DNA from 3 places in the Arthrobacter sp. B2I5 genome. Region 3 is predicted to be linked to each of the others. Evidence: predicted binding sites of a transcription regulator. Region 3 holds the regulator's gene; each other region holds the start of a gene.
What was found. Region 3 encodes HrcA, which represses chaperone genes, less so after heat shock. Its sites were predicted from a motif close to TTNGCACTCGNNNNNNNCGAGTGCNAA; they were not measured.
Positions count from the first base shown of each region.

Region 1: groES (co-chaperone GroES) is a predicted target of HrcA. The motif match lies at 2,953-2,979, and genes of this name have one in related genera.
Region 2: groL (chaperonin GroEL) is a predicted target of HrcA. The motif match lies at 3,221-3,247, and genes of this name have one in related genera.

Region 1 is NZ_JAUSYF010000001.1:1,159,016-1,163,479, forward strand. Features, by position in the region: partial or broken gene QFZ60_RS05585 (glycoside hydrolase family 3 protein) at 1-293, shown strand, start outside; gene QFZ60_RS05590 (shikimate 5-dehydrogenase) at 404-1,201, shown strand; partial or broken gene QFZ60_RS05595 (methyltransferase domain-containing protein) at 1,185-2,448, opposite strand; gene QFZ60_RS05600 (hypothetical protein) at 2,503-2,883, shown strand; gene groES (co-chaperone GroES) at 3,136-3,429, shown strand; gene groL (chaperonin GroEL) at 3,508-4,464, shown strand, end outside.
Region 2 is NZ_JAUSYF010000001.1:3,553,120-3,557,583, forward strand. Features, by position in the region: gene QFZ60_RS16505 (ABC transporter substrate-binding protein) at 14-1,324, shown strand; gene groL (chaperonin GroEL) at 1,407-3,041, opposite strand; gene QFZ60_RS16515 (ABC transporter substrate-binding protein) at 3,333-4,464, opposite strand, start outside.
Region 3 is NZ_JAUSYF010000001.1:1,995,237-1,999,700, forward strand. Features, by position in the region: gene hemW (radical SAM family heme chaperone HemW) at 1-731, shown strand, start outside; gene QFZ60_RS09540 (DUF4870 domain-containing protein) at 861-1,271, opposite strand; gene QFZ60_RS09545 (DUF3097 family protein) at 1,424-2,275, opposite strand; gene hrcA (heat-inducible transcriptional repressor HrcA) at 2,449-3,462, shown strand; gene dnaJ (molecular chaperone DnaJ) at 3,551-4,464, shown strand, end outside.

The DNA of each region.
Region 1 (4,464 bases), 840 kb from region 3:
GGGACCGGGAGCGCTTCGAAGCAGCCGCGGCCCGCGCCGGCCTGGCGGTTGGATCAGGTCCGCTGGTGAATTTGATCGGCCTCGGCGGGAAGGCGGCGGGCGGGGACATCGCCGTGGCCCTCGACGCCCCCTGGCCGCTGCAGAACTCCACGGCCCCGGTCAAGCTGGCACTGTATGGCCGCACCGACACCGCCTTCGACGCGCTGGCCGCCGTGCTGGCAGGAAAGGCGCCCGCTCCCGGGAAGCTGCCTGCCGCCGTCGGGCCCTTTCCTGCGGGAACCGGCTGCCCCTGACCCCCAAGTAGGTAGCGCTAAGTGTCGTTTTGACCGCTCAAAACGACACTTGGCGCTACTCAGTTGAGAGGGGACGCTTTAATGGTCAGGTGCCCATTCTGAATAAAGACATGACCCTCTGCATCTCGCTCTCAGCCCGGCCCAGCAACAACGGGACCCGCTTCCACAATCACCTGTACGGGCAGCTCGACCTGAACTGGATCTATAAAGCGTTCGCGCCCACCAACCTGGAACAGGCCATCGCCGGCGTCCGCGGGTTGGGTATCCGGGGCTGTGCCATCTCCATGCCGTACAAGGAGGACGTCATCGCCCTGGTGGACGAGATGGACCCCTCCGCCAAGGCCATCGACTCCGTGAACACCATCGTGAACACGGACGGCCACCTCAAGGCGTACAACACCGACTACACGGCGACCGAACAACTGCTGGCGTCAAACGCGGTCCCCACAGACTATTCGGTACTGGTCCAGGGCGCGGGCGGCATGGCGAAGGCGACGGTTGCCGCCCTCCGCGATGCCGGCTTCAGGGACGTCACGGTCATCGCCCGGAATGAGGCTGCCGGCCGTGCACTCGCCGACCAGTACGGCTTCCAGTGGCGGGCAGCGCTCGACGGCGGCACGGCGGACCTGATCATCAACGTCACCCCCATCGGCATGGCCGGCGGCGCCGAAGCGGACAGCCTGTCGTTCCCCGCTGAGGCCATCGAGGCTGCCCGGCTGGTCTTCGACGTGGTGGCGCTCCCGGCGGAGACGCCGCTGGTCCGTGCCGCGCGGGCAGCAGGCAAACCGGTGATCACCGGCGCGGAAGTGGCCACCATCCAGGCGCTGGAACAGTTCGTGCTCTACACCGGCGTGCGGCCCACCGCGGAGCAGGTGCGGGCAGCCGAGGAGTTCATGCGCGCGCAGTAGCGGCTGGACTCAGGGTGTGCGGGACTGGTTCCACCACGATCGCCACCCGGTCCTCCCCAATACGGGTCAGGACCAGGGTGGCGGTCCTCGCGGAACCCTTTTTGGAGTTCTTTCCGGCTGGCAGCAGCTGCTTCCGCAGTTCCTCCGGGGTTACCGCGGTGCCGCGCTTCTTGATATCCAGCACGGTGATGCCCTCCTGCTTCACCCAGGCCTTGAGTGCCTTGACGTTGTAGGGCATGACCTCCAGGACCTTGTAGGCCCGGGCGAACGGGGTGTCCAGAGAGGTCCGGGGCACAGATGTAGGCGATGTGTTCGTCCACCAGGTGGCCGCCGAGCTGCAGCGCCACGTCGGCCACCAGCCCGGCGCGGATCACGGCGCCGTCGGGTTCGTACAGGTAGCCTTCCACTGGTCCCACCGGCGCGGCCGGGCCGGCACCGAAATCGTCCGCGCTGGTCAGCTCGGCGGGCCCCTGGGAACCCAGGACCAGGGCTGCCCGGCGGACCGCGGGCCTGCGCACGGCGTTGAACCAGAGGGTCACTTCAGTGACGTCACCGGCCACGGACACCCACTGGGCTTCGCAGCCCGCAGGAACAGACTCGTGCGGCATGCCCGGGCCCATCTTCACGCCCACGGCCTTCCCGCCAGCAGCGAGCGACTCCACGAAGGACAGCGGCGGGGAGAACGCCTCGGGGTCCCAGATCCGCTTGGTTCCGGACGTGGAGGTGACGCGGCGCGCGGGATCCAGCCAGACGCCGTCGATCCCTTCCAGCGGGACTGATGCCGCGTCGGCGTGGACCACTGTGGCATTGGGGAACGGGATGAGGTTCATGGTGGCGCAGGCCGCGGTGGTTTCGTCCATTTCCACGGCGGTGACATTGATGTCCAGGGATGCCAGGGCCATGGCATCGGCGCCCAGCCCGCAGCCCAGGTCCGCCACGCGGCTGATCCCTGCAGCAGCGAACCGCTGAGCGTGGTGCGCAGCGACGTTCAGGCGCGTGGCCTGCTCCAGGCCGGCCTGGGTGAACAACATCTGGCGGGCAAACTCGCCGAACTTAGCCTCTGCCCTGGTGCGCAGCCGCGACTGCGTCAGGACGGCGGACACGAGTCCGGCGGGGTGCCCGGCCTTCCGGAGCGCGGAATTGAGCTCAAAGGAGTCCTCATCCCGGTAGGGACCCAGCGACGCCAGCAAGTCCCAGCCTTCGGGGGTCAAAAGGGGTGCAATCTGGTCCTGGGGAGCGTGAGCCATGGGTTCCAGCCTAGTGGAGGAGCGCGCGGCCGGGATGCCGATACTGTTGAAACCATGGATGAGAGCACAGCCCCCGTGGAGCTCGGCGGACACCAACCCAGGGACCGCGGCCCGGCAAGGTTTGCCCGTCCCGTCCTGATCGCTGCCGCCGTGGTGGCGGTGGTCTGCATCGCCCTGCTGGTGATCATTTTCCTGCTGGACACGTTCAACGCCACCGTCTATTCCGTGGGCGGCAACGACATCCAGGACAACACCCAGGAGTCCCGGGACATCCGGGGGCTGTACGACGGCGCGCGAATGGGGAGCATCTTCGTCCTCGTCATTGCGGCGCTCGCCGCAGCCGGGGCGGGCTGGGTGCTCTTCCGCGCCCGTAAGGCAGGCGGCGGCGATGCCGACGGCGGCGAAGACGTGGACTTCGACGACCTGGGCCGATAGGGGAGCGTGGCCGTTGCCCCGGGCCGCCGTCGTCGGACCCTGGAAAAGGCGTACGCCGATGACGAAACGTTGGCACTCACCTTGACCGAGTGCTAACCCTTACATAGAGTCTTCATTAGCACTCTCCCTAGGAGGGTGCTAACACATGAAGAGCTGCCAGCCAGGCTGCTGCCGGCACCGCGACGACGGTTTGCCAGCTACGGCGGAAAGCTTTCCAGTCCACGAATTTGCTGACGAAAAGGAGAGGTCCGAGTGTCGGTCTCTATTAAGCCTCTTGAGGATCGTATCGTTGTCCGCCCGCTCGAAGCCGAGCAGACCACGGCTTCCGGCCTGGTCATCCCGGACTCCGCGCAGGAGAAGCCGCAGGAAGGCGAAGTTGTTGCAGTAGGCCCCGGCCGCTTCGAAGATGGCAACCGCGTTCCCGTTGACGTAGCCGTTGGCGACGTCGTCATCTACTCCAAGTACGGCGGAACCGAAGTCAAGACCGGCGGCACCGAGTACCTCGTGCTGTCCGCCCGCGACGTCCTGGCTGTCGTCGTAAAGTAACTCTTTCGGATCCCCGTGCCGCCGGCCATGCTCATGCTGGCCGGCAGTGCGGGGTTCTGTCTTTGAAAGGACAAAACCATGGCAAAGCAGCTTGCGTTTAATGACGCTGCCCGCCGGTCCCTTGAGGCCGGCATCGATAAGCTCGCGAACACCGTCAAGGTGACGCTCGGCCCCCGCGGCCGCAACGTCGTCCTGGACAAGAAGTGGGGTGCCCCCACCATCACGAACGACGGCGTCACCATCGCGCGCGAAGTGGAACTGGACGACCCCTACGAGAACCTTGGCGCCCAGCTGGCCAAGGAAGTAGCCACCAAGACCAACGACGTTGCCGGCGACGGCACCACCACCGCTACGGTCCTGGCCCAGGCCCTGGTCAAGGAAGGCCTGCGCAACGTGGCAGCGGGTGCTGCCCCCGGCCAGATCAAGCGCGGCATCGAAGTTGCGGTTGAAGCCGTGGCTGCCCGCCTGCTGGAGAACGCCCGCCCCGTCGAAGGCACCCAGGTGGCAAACGTTGCCGCCATCTCCGCCCAGAGCGACGAAATCGGCGAGCTGCTGGCCGAGGCCTTCGGCAAGGTGGGCAAGGATGGCGTCATCACCATCGAAGAGTCCTCCACCACCCAGACCGAACTGGTCCTCACCGAGGGCATGCAGTTCGACAAGGGCTACCTGTCCCCGTACTTCGTCACGGACGCCGAACGCCAGGAAGCAGTCCTCGAGGACGCGCTCATCCTGATCAACCAGGGCAAGATCTCCTCCATCCAGGAATTCCTGCCGCTGCTGGAAAAGGCGCTGCAGGCCTCCAAGCCGCTGTTCATCATCGCCGAGGACGTCGAGGGCGAGGCCCTGTCCACGCTGATCGTCAACCGCATCCGCGGCACCCTGAACGTTGTTGCTGTCAAGGCTCCCGGCTTCGGTGACCGCCGCAAGGCCATGCTGCAGGACATTGCCACCCTGACCGGTGCGCAGGTTGTCTCCCCGGAGCTGGGCCTGAGCCTGGACACCGTTGGCCTGGAGGTGCTGGGTACCGCCCGCCGC
Region 2 (4,464 bases), 1.6 Mb from region 3:
GGAAGGAACATCAATGACGATTCCAGTCGTAAGCCGGCGCCGCTTCCAGATGGGTGCCGCCGCACTGGCCCTCTCCATCCTGGCCACGGGCTGCGGAGCCCCCGGCGGGTCAGGCGACAACGGCCAGGTCACCCTGCGGTTCGCCTGGTGGGGAAATGAATACCTGAACTCACAGACGGACAAGGTCATCGCAGCCTTTGAAGCATCGCACCCCAACATCAAGATCAAGGCGGAACCGGGCGAATGGTCCAGCTACTGGGACAAGCTCGCAACGAAAACTGCCGCGAATGATGCGCCGGACGTCATCCAGATGGACCAGAAATACATCGCCGAGTATGGCGGCCGCGGAGCGCTGCTGGACCTGTCCAAGCAGAACGGCATCGATACCTCAAAACTGGACAAGGAAGCACTGGCCTCCGGCCAGTACGACGGCGCCCAGTACGGCCTGAGCACAGGCCAGAACGCCTACGTCATCATGGCCAACACCAAGGTGTTCCAGGACGCGGGAGTGCCTGTTCCGGACGACAAGACGTGGACGTGGAAAGACTTCGTGGGGACGGCGGCGAAGATCAGCGCCGCAGGAGACGGAAAGAGCTACGGGGCCGCGTATGGGAGCAACGAAGCGGACCTGATCATCTGGCTCCGCCAGCACGGGGAGAACCTGTACTCGGCGGACGGCAAGCTCGACTTTGAGACCGCCACTGCGGCATCCTTCTGGGAACGGCTCAAGGAACAACGCGACTCCAAGGCCAGCCCCCCGGCCACCGTGGCCACCGAGGACGCAGGCGCCGGCCTGGAGGAAAGCCTGTTCGGAACGAACCGGGTGGGCATGGCCTGGTGGTGGACCAACCAGCTTGGGTCGCTTCAAGCCACCACTGGCAGCAGCATCAAGATGCTGCGGGCCCCCAGCGTCGACGGCACCTCCGCCGGCAATGGCATGTACTACAAGCCCAGCATGTTCTGGTCTGCCTCCTCCCGCTCAAAGCATCCCCAGCAGGCCGCGGAGTTCATCAACTACCTGACCAACAGCCCTGAAGCCGGGGCCATCCTGATGACGGACAGGGGTGTCCCCACCAACAGTGAGATTGTCTCGGGTATAGCGCCCTCGCTGAAGCCGGCAGACACCACAGTGGTTGGATTCCTGAAGGATCTGGGGCCGGACATCAAGGAGGCACCACCGGTCCCGCCGGTAGGTGCGGGCAGCGTCCAGAACGTCATCAAGCGGTACACGGATGAAGTGCTGTATGACCGGATGACTCCCCAGTCTGCGGCGGATGCTTTCAAGAAGGAAGTCCAGGGAATGCTGGACTCGGCCCGGAAGTAATCCCGCCGGACACAAAAGTGCGGCCCCCTCGCAAACGAGGGGGCCGCATTTTGCTTGGCGGGACAGGTCCCGGCAGGAAGGCTTAGAAGCCGCCCATGCCGCCCATGCCGCCCATGTCGTCTCCACCTGCGGGGGCAGCGTTCTTCTCCGGCTTGTCAGCCACCACTGCTTCGGTGGTGAGGAACAGGCCGGCGATGGAAGCTGCGTTCTGCAGGGCAGAGCGGGTCACCTTGACGGGATCGTTGACGCCGGCGGCCAGCAGGTCGACGTACTCGCCGGTTGCTGCGTTGAGGCCGTGGCCTGCGGGGAGCCCGCGGACCTTGTCCACAACCACGCCGGGCTCGAGGCCTGCGTTGAAGGCGATCTGCTTCAGCGGAGCGTCGATGGCAACACGGACGATGTTGGCGCCGGTTGCTTCGTCGCCGGACAGCTGCAGGTTGGCGAATGCCTTGGCGCCGGCCTGGATCAGGGCCACGCCGCCACCGGCAACGATGCCTTCTTCAACTGCAGCCTTGGCGTTGCGGACTGCGTCTTCGATGCGGTGCTTGCGTTCCTTGAGCTCAACCTCGGTGGCGGCACCGGCCTTGATGACTGCAACGCCGCCGGCCAGCTTGGCCAGGCGTTCCTGCAGCTTCTCGCGGTCGTAGTCGGAGTCGGAGTTCTCGATCTCGGCGCGGATCTGGGAAACGCGGCCGGCGATCTGGTCGGCGTCGCCGGCACCTTCGACGATGGTGGTCTCGTCCTTGGTGACAACAACCTTGCGGGCCTGGCCCAGGAGCTCCAGGCCGGCGTTCTCCAGCTTGAGGCCAACCTCTTCGGAAATGACCTGGCCGCCGGTGAGGACGGCGATGTCGGCCAGCTGGGCCTTGCGGCGGTCACCGAAGCCCGGAGCCTTGACGGCGACGGACTTGAAGGTGCCACGGATCTTGTTGACGATCAGGGTGGCCAGGGCCTCGCCCTCGATGTCCTCGGCGATGATCAGCAGCGGCTTGTTGGACTGCATGACCTTTTCCAGGACAGCAACCAGTTCCTTGACGTTGGAGATCTTGGAGTTGACGATCAGGATGTACGGATCCTCGAGGACCGTTTCCTGGCGCTCCGTGTCCGTGACGAAGTAGGCCGAAATGTAGCCCTTGTCGAAGCGCATGCCTTCGGTGAGCTCGAGTTCCAGGCCGAAGGTGTTGGACTCCTCGACCGTGATGACGCCTTCCTTGCCCACCTTGTCCAGGGCTTCGGCGATGAGCGCACCAATCTCGTCGTCACCGGCGGAGATGGAGGCGGTGGCCGCGATCTCTTCCTTGGTTTCGATTTCCTTGGCGGAGTTCAGCAGCTCGGCGGTGACGGCGTCAACGGCCTTCTCGATGCCGCGCTTGAGGGACAGCGGGTCGGCGCCGGCGGCAACGTTGCGCAGGCCTTCCTTGACCAGGGCCTGTGCCAGTACGGTAGCCGTGGTGGTGCCGTCACCGGCAACGTCGTCGGTCTTCTTGGCAACTTCCTTGACCAGCTCGGCGCCGATCTTCTCGTAAGGATCGTCCAGCTCGATCTCCTTGGCGATGGAAACACCATCGTTGGTGATCGTGGGGGCGCCCCACTTCTTTTCGAGGACGACGTTGCGTCCACGCGGGCCGAGGGTGACCTTAACGGCGTCGGCGAGGGTGTTCAGGCCACGCTCAAGGCCGCGGCGTGCCTCTTCATCAAATGCAATGATCTTGGCCATAACGGCAGTAGTCCTTTCGGGACAGTCGTTAAGAATGAACCTTCGCTGCAGTGCCCGCGACGGACGATCCTTTGGCGGCGGCCTCTGTATGCCTCCGGGTGGGGATCTCACTGAAGTGAGGTGTTTCTTTCGCTCCTCGACCGGTTGCCGCGCGCTGCCGGCCGGAACCAGGCTTTGCTTTAGCAGTCGGTACGTCAGAGTGCTAACTCAATAATTAGCACTCCCCAGGTGAGAGTGCAAGCGAAAAGACGCTGCACGGCCGGGTGAAGGGAGCCGCTTCGCCCAGGGCGATCAGCCGGCGCGTTCGGCCGTCTCCCGGCCGGTGGGGCTGGGGTTGTTGTCCGGGCCGTATCTGTAGACGGAGAAAACGGCGCTGGTGATATCTCCGTTGGAATCGAAGGCAACGGGTCCCGATTCGCCGTCGTAATTGATGTCCGGGCTGGCGGCAAGTCCGCCCAGGCACTCCTTGTATGTCAGGCATGGGGCCGGCGGCGGTGCGCCTGCACTGCCGCCGGTAGGTGCAGTTCCGCCCGATACCGGGATCAGGTTGGCGGCGATGGAGCGCCCCGCGTCGTCCTGGGCCCTGGCAGCAGCCAGCGCCGCCAACGTTACGGCGTCGTAGGTTTCAGCAGCATAGGAAACGTCCTTCAGGGAAGGATCCACGCCCAGGAGTCTTCCTTGGAAGGCGGCGGTGGGCAGCTGGCCGGGGACGACGGCGCGGGCTCCGTCCAGTAACCGGGAGGCGAGCCCGGATCCGTAGCGGGCGAAGCCGCCGTCGCTGAGGATGATTCTCGAACCGTTGAAGCCGGAATTGTTCAGCTCGGCCAATGCCCCCTGTGCACCTTCGCGGGCAATGAGGACGACGGCGTCCGGGTTGGCCTTGGCGGTGGAGCGTGCGGCCTGGGCGGGGTCGCCTGGCTTGAAGCCGGCCCCGGGCAGGACCGTGAGGCCGGCTTGTTGGGCAGCCTCCGTGACGGCAGCCGAGAGGTCCTTGCCGTAGGCGCCTTCCTGGTGCAGCACGCTGATGGTGGCGGCCCCGGCGTCCCTGGCGAGTTTGGCGAGCACGGGTCCTTGTGCGACGTCGGCGGCAGCGGTGCGGAAGTAGTAGCCTCCGCTGGCGATTCCGGAGAGGGCGGCAGCGGTGTTGGCCGGCGAGATGAGGGGTATGTGCGCACGGGACAGGACGTCCACAGCGGCGGTCGCGTGGCTGGAATCTGTCGGTCCAATGACCACATCCGCTTTGGCAGCCGCCAGGTCATTCGCCTGCCCTGCTGCTTCATGGTCCGGATGCGCCGGGAGCAGCTCCACCGGACGGCCCTTGTGTCCGCCCGCGGCGTTGATCTCCTGGATGGCCAGCTTGGCGGCGGCCAGCTGGGGCGCATTAAGGAAGGCGTTGTTCCCGGTGTTGTCCAGGATCAGGCCC
Region 3 (4,464 bases):
TGGACCGCACCCACACCCCGAGCCGGGTGCCGCAGGTGGTGCACTGGGCGCGCGAGGCAGGACTGGCTGTCAGCCTGGACCTGATCTACGGGACGCCGGGGGAGTCGCTGGCCGACTGGCGCCACTCCCTGGAGACCGCGCTCTCCTACGGGCCCGACCACATCAGCGCGTACGCGCTGATCGTCGAGGAGGGCACCAAGCTGGCCGCGCAGATGCGCCGGGGCGAGGTTCCGGGAATCGACGACGACGACCACGCCGACAAGTACGAGCTCGCCGACCAGCTGATCACCGAGGCCGGACTTGGCTGGTACGAGGTCAGCAACTGGGCGCGGACTCCGGAGCAGGCCTGCCGCCACAACCTGGCCTACTGGCGCGGTGACGACTGGTGGGGAATCGGCCCCGGCGCGCACTCCCACGTGGGCGGGGTCCGCTGGTGGAACGTCAAGCACCCATCGGCCTATGCCAACAGGCTGTCCCAGGGCCTTTCGCCCGCCGCCGGCCGCGAAACCCTGGACGCGGAAACCAGGAACATGGAGCGGGTCATGCTGGAAGCGCGCCTGCAGTCCGGCCTGGACCTCTCAACGCTTAGCGCCGGGGGACGGCACGAGGTGGCCGGGCTTATCGCCGACGGCCTCGTGGATCCTGCCGCTGCCTTCCACGGCCGACTGGTCCTGACCTTGAAGGGCAGGCTGCTGGCAGACGCAGTAGTCCGCCGGGTCCTGCCGGACTGACCCCAAAGGGCTGGGCCCACGCCCGTAGGGTTCCCTGGCTGAGCTTGCGAGGCTAGGGTGCCGGTGGGTGGGCCCACGCCGGCAGGGTTCCCTGGCCGAAGCGAAGCGAGGCTGGGGTGCCGGCGGGGATTACTTGATCCAGCGCAGGTTGTACTGGTAGCGGTGCGGCTGGCCCCGGTTGACGTGGATCCCGGCTGCGACGGAGAAGCACGTGAGCGCCACCCAGATCAGTGTGGCAATGACCGCGAAGATGTTCCCGACGTACGGGATGAACACCAGGATGTTGGCCAGCACGGCGGCAATGGTGGGTGGCAGGCTGAAGTTCAGCGCTTCCTTGGACTCCTGGGCGGTGAACGGCCCGCGGTCGCGGAAGATCAAATAGATCAGCAGCGAGGGGATGCAGCCCAGGATCCCGCCGAAGTGCGCGAGTGTTGCCCACTGGCGGTCTTCGCTGGCCGTAAGCGGCAGGGCATTGGCGGGGACGCCATGGTACTCGGAACGGCCCTGGCCATCCCTGTGATCACGTGCGTTTTCTGCCACAGTCTGTTCCTTCGAAGGTGCAAGTGGTGCTGGGTACGGATTCCGGCACATGCAGAGCGTGAAAACGCGTGCAGTGCCGGAAAAATGCTGCGGTGCCTCAAATAAGGAACCGCACTACCAAGAATACTGGGTCGCGGGCGGCCCGCCGCCCTTCAGGGCACGGTCAGGAAATCGATCACTTCTTCAACCCTGCCCAGCAGGGATGCTTCGAGGTCTGCATACGTGCGCACGGCGCCCAGCAGTTTCTGCCACCCAAGGCCGATATCTTCCTTGCTCGCGTGGGGCCAGCCGAACGCCTTCAGGATCCCGGTTTTCCAGTCCTGCCCGCGGGGGACGGCAGGCCATTTGTCGATCCCAAGGACAGCGGGCCGGATCGCCTGCCATACGTCCACGTACGGGTGTCCAACAATCAGGACGTTCCCGGCGGCACCCGGGGAGGCCATGACGGCTTCCGCGATGCGGGACTCCTTGGAATCGGGAACCAGGTGGTCCACCAGGACGCCGAGCCGCCGGCCGGGCCCGGGGCTGAAGTCCGCCACGGCTGCGGCGAGGTCGTCAATGCCGTGCAGGGGCTCGACGACGATGCCTTCCACCCGGAGGTCGTCTCCCCAGACTTTTTCCACCAGTTCGGCGTCGTGCTTGCCTTCCACCCAGATCCGGCTGGCTTTGGCTACCTGGGCCCGCTGCCCGGCCACCCGTACCGATCCCGAGGCCGTCCTGCCCGCTGCCGGACCGGCGGCGGCAGGCCGTGGCGTCGGCGGCATCAGCCGGATGGGCTGGCCTTCAAGGAGGAAACCGAACCCAAGACGGAACGAACGGGACTTTCCCCGCCTGTCCTCCAGCGCCACCACATGCATCCCGCCGGATTTCTCCACACGGGTCACGGCACCCACCCAGCCGGACTGCACTTCCTCGAGCACCATTCCGCGCTCCACGGGAACCTCGGGCAGTTCCGTCCGCGCGGGAGCCGATATGCCCCGTGGGCCCCAGTTCTGGTAATCCATGGATTCGATCCGCCTAGCGCTAGGTCCTCAGCCCCGGAATTTCGCCCGGAGCGGTACCAATGCTAACAACGGGCCGAGGCATAATAGACTGTTAGCACTTGGGCATGTCGAGTGCTAACAGTGGGTTGCATCGGGAGGGGCATGCGCCCCGAACCATGGGATGGAGGTGGAGAGTGAGCGAGCCACGCAAGCTGGAAGTACTGCGGGCCATCGTGGAGGACTACGTCCACTCCCGCGAGCCGGTTGGGTCAAAGGCCCTGGTGGAGCGGCATCATCTTGGTGTTTCCAGCGCCACCATCCGCAACGACATGGCTGCCCTGGAGGATGAGGGGCTGATCACCGCCCCGCACACCAGCGCCGGCCGGATTCCCACCGACAAGGGCTACCGGCTTTTCGTCGACCAGATCTCCGCTGTCAAGCCGCTCTCCGCCGCTGAACGCCGCGCCATCCAGTCCCTGCTCGAAGGCGCGGACGATCTCGACGACGTGCTGGAGCGTACGGTCAGGCTGCTGTCCCAGCTGACCAACCAGGTTGCCGTGGTGCAGTATCCACACCTGAGCAGGGCACTTGTCCGCCATATCGAATTCGTCCTGCTCGCCCCCCGCAAGGTCCTTGTGGTCCTGATTGCCAACAGCGGCAAGGTGGAGCAGCGGGTGATCGACGTCGGGCAGGACCTCGGCGACGACGCGCTGGCTGAACTGCGTACCCGGTTCCTTGGTGCGCTGGGGGGAACACCGCTGAGCCAACTGGCCCAGGCGCTGCCCGCCGTCGTGGCCGCAGCCCCGCACCAGCAGCGGCAGGCGGCACACGCACTGGCGCTCGGGCTGGAGGGCCTGGCGCAAAACAGCCGGGAAGAGCGGATGGTCATGGCAGGCACCGCCAACCTTGCCAGATCCAACGTGGACTTCCCCCTCAGCATCGGCCCTGTGCTTGAGGCGCTTGAGGAGCAGGTGGTGATGCTGCGGCTGTTGAGCGAAATGGCCCAGGACCACCGCGGCGTCGCTGTCAGCATCGGAAGGGAGAACCCGTACGACGGCCTTGCCGAAGCTTCCGTCGTTGCCACCGGTTACGGTCCGGACAGTGCCGCGAAAGTAGGGATCCTCGGGCCCACCCGGATGGACTATCCCACCACCATGGCCGCCGTCAGGGCAGTGGCGCGCTACCTTTCCAGGATTTTGGGGCCCTGACTCTTAGCCGCCGGAGCCTGCTCCGGCCGGAAAGCAAGAGCCGGGCCGCCCCATTGAATTGCAGTACAACAAGGAAGAGATACGTATTTTGAGCAGCCACTATGACGTCCTTGGAGTCTCACCCGAAGCTACGGGCGAAGAAATCAAAAAGGCCTACCGCAAGCTGGCCCGCACCCTTCACCCTGACGTAAACCCCGGCGCAGACGCGTCAGAGCGGTTCAAGGCCGTAACCCACGCCTACGAGGTGCTTTCGGATCCCCAGAAGCGCCGGATCTATGACACCACGGGAAACGAGAACGGCACCGACAACGGCTTCGGCGGAGCAGGCTATGCAGGCCAGGGGTTCGCGTTCCAGGACATCTTCGACACCTTCTTCGGCGCCGGCGGCACGTCCGGTCCGGCCTCACGTGTCCGGCGCGGCCAGGACGCCCTCATCAGCGTTCGGATCGACCTCCGCGATGCCGTGTTCGGCGTCAACAAGAAACTCGAAGTGGACACCGCCGTGGTCTGCCCCACCTGCGACGGGTCCTGCTGCCGCCCCGGCACCCATCCCGAACGCTGCGACATCTGCGGCGGCAGCGGCCAGGTCCAGCGGGCCGTCCGCTCCATCCTCGGCCAGGTCATGACGGCCGCCCCCTGCGGCACCTGTGAAGGTTTCGGCACGGTCATCAAGGACCCCTGCAACGAGTGCAGCGGCCAGGGCCGTATCCGCAGCCGCCGCTCACTGACCATCAAGGTTCCCGCCGGCGTGGCCACCGGAACCCGGATCCAGCTCTCCGGACAGGGCGAAGCCGGCCCCGCGGGCGGTCCGGCCGGTGACCTCTACGTGGAGATCCGCGTCAACAACGATGCCACCTACGTGCGGGAAGGCGACGACCTGCACGCCACCCTGCACATCCCCATGACGGCGGCTGCCCTGGGCACGGACGTCAGCCTGGAAACCTTTGACGGCACCCAGGAGATCGACGTCAAGCCAGGAACCCAGTCGGGGGAGATCATCAC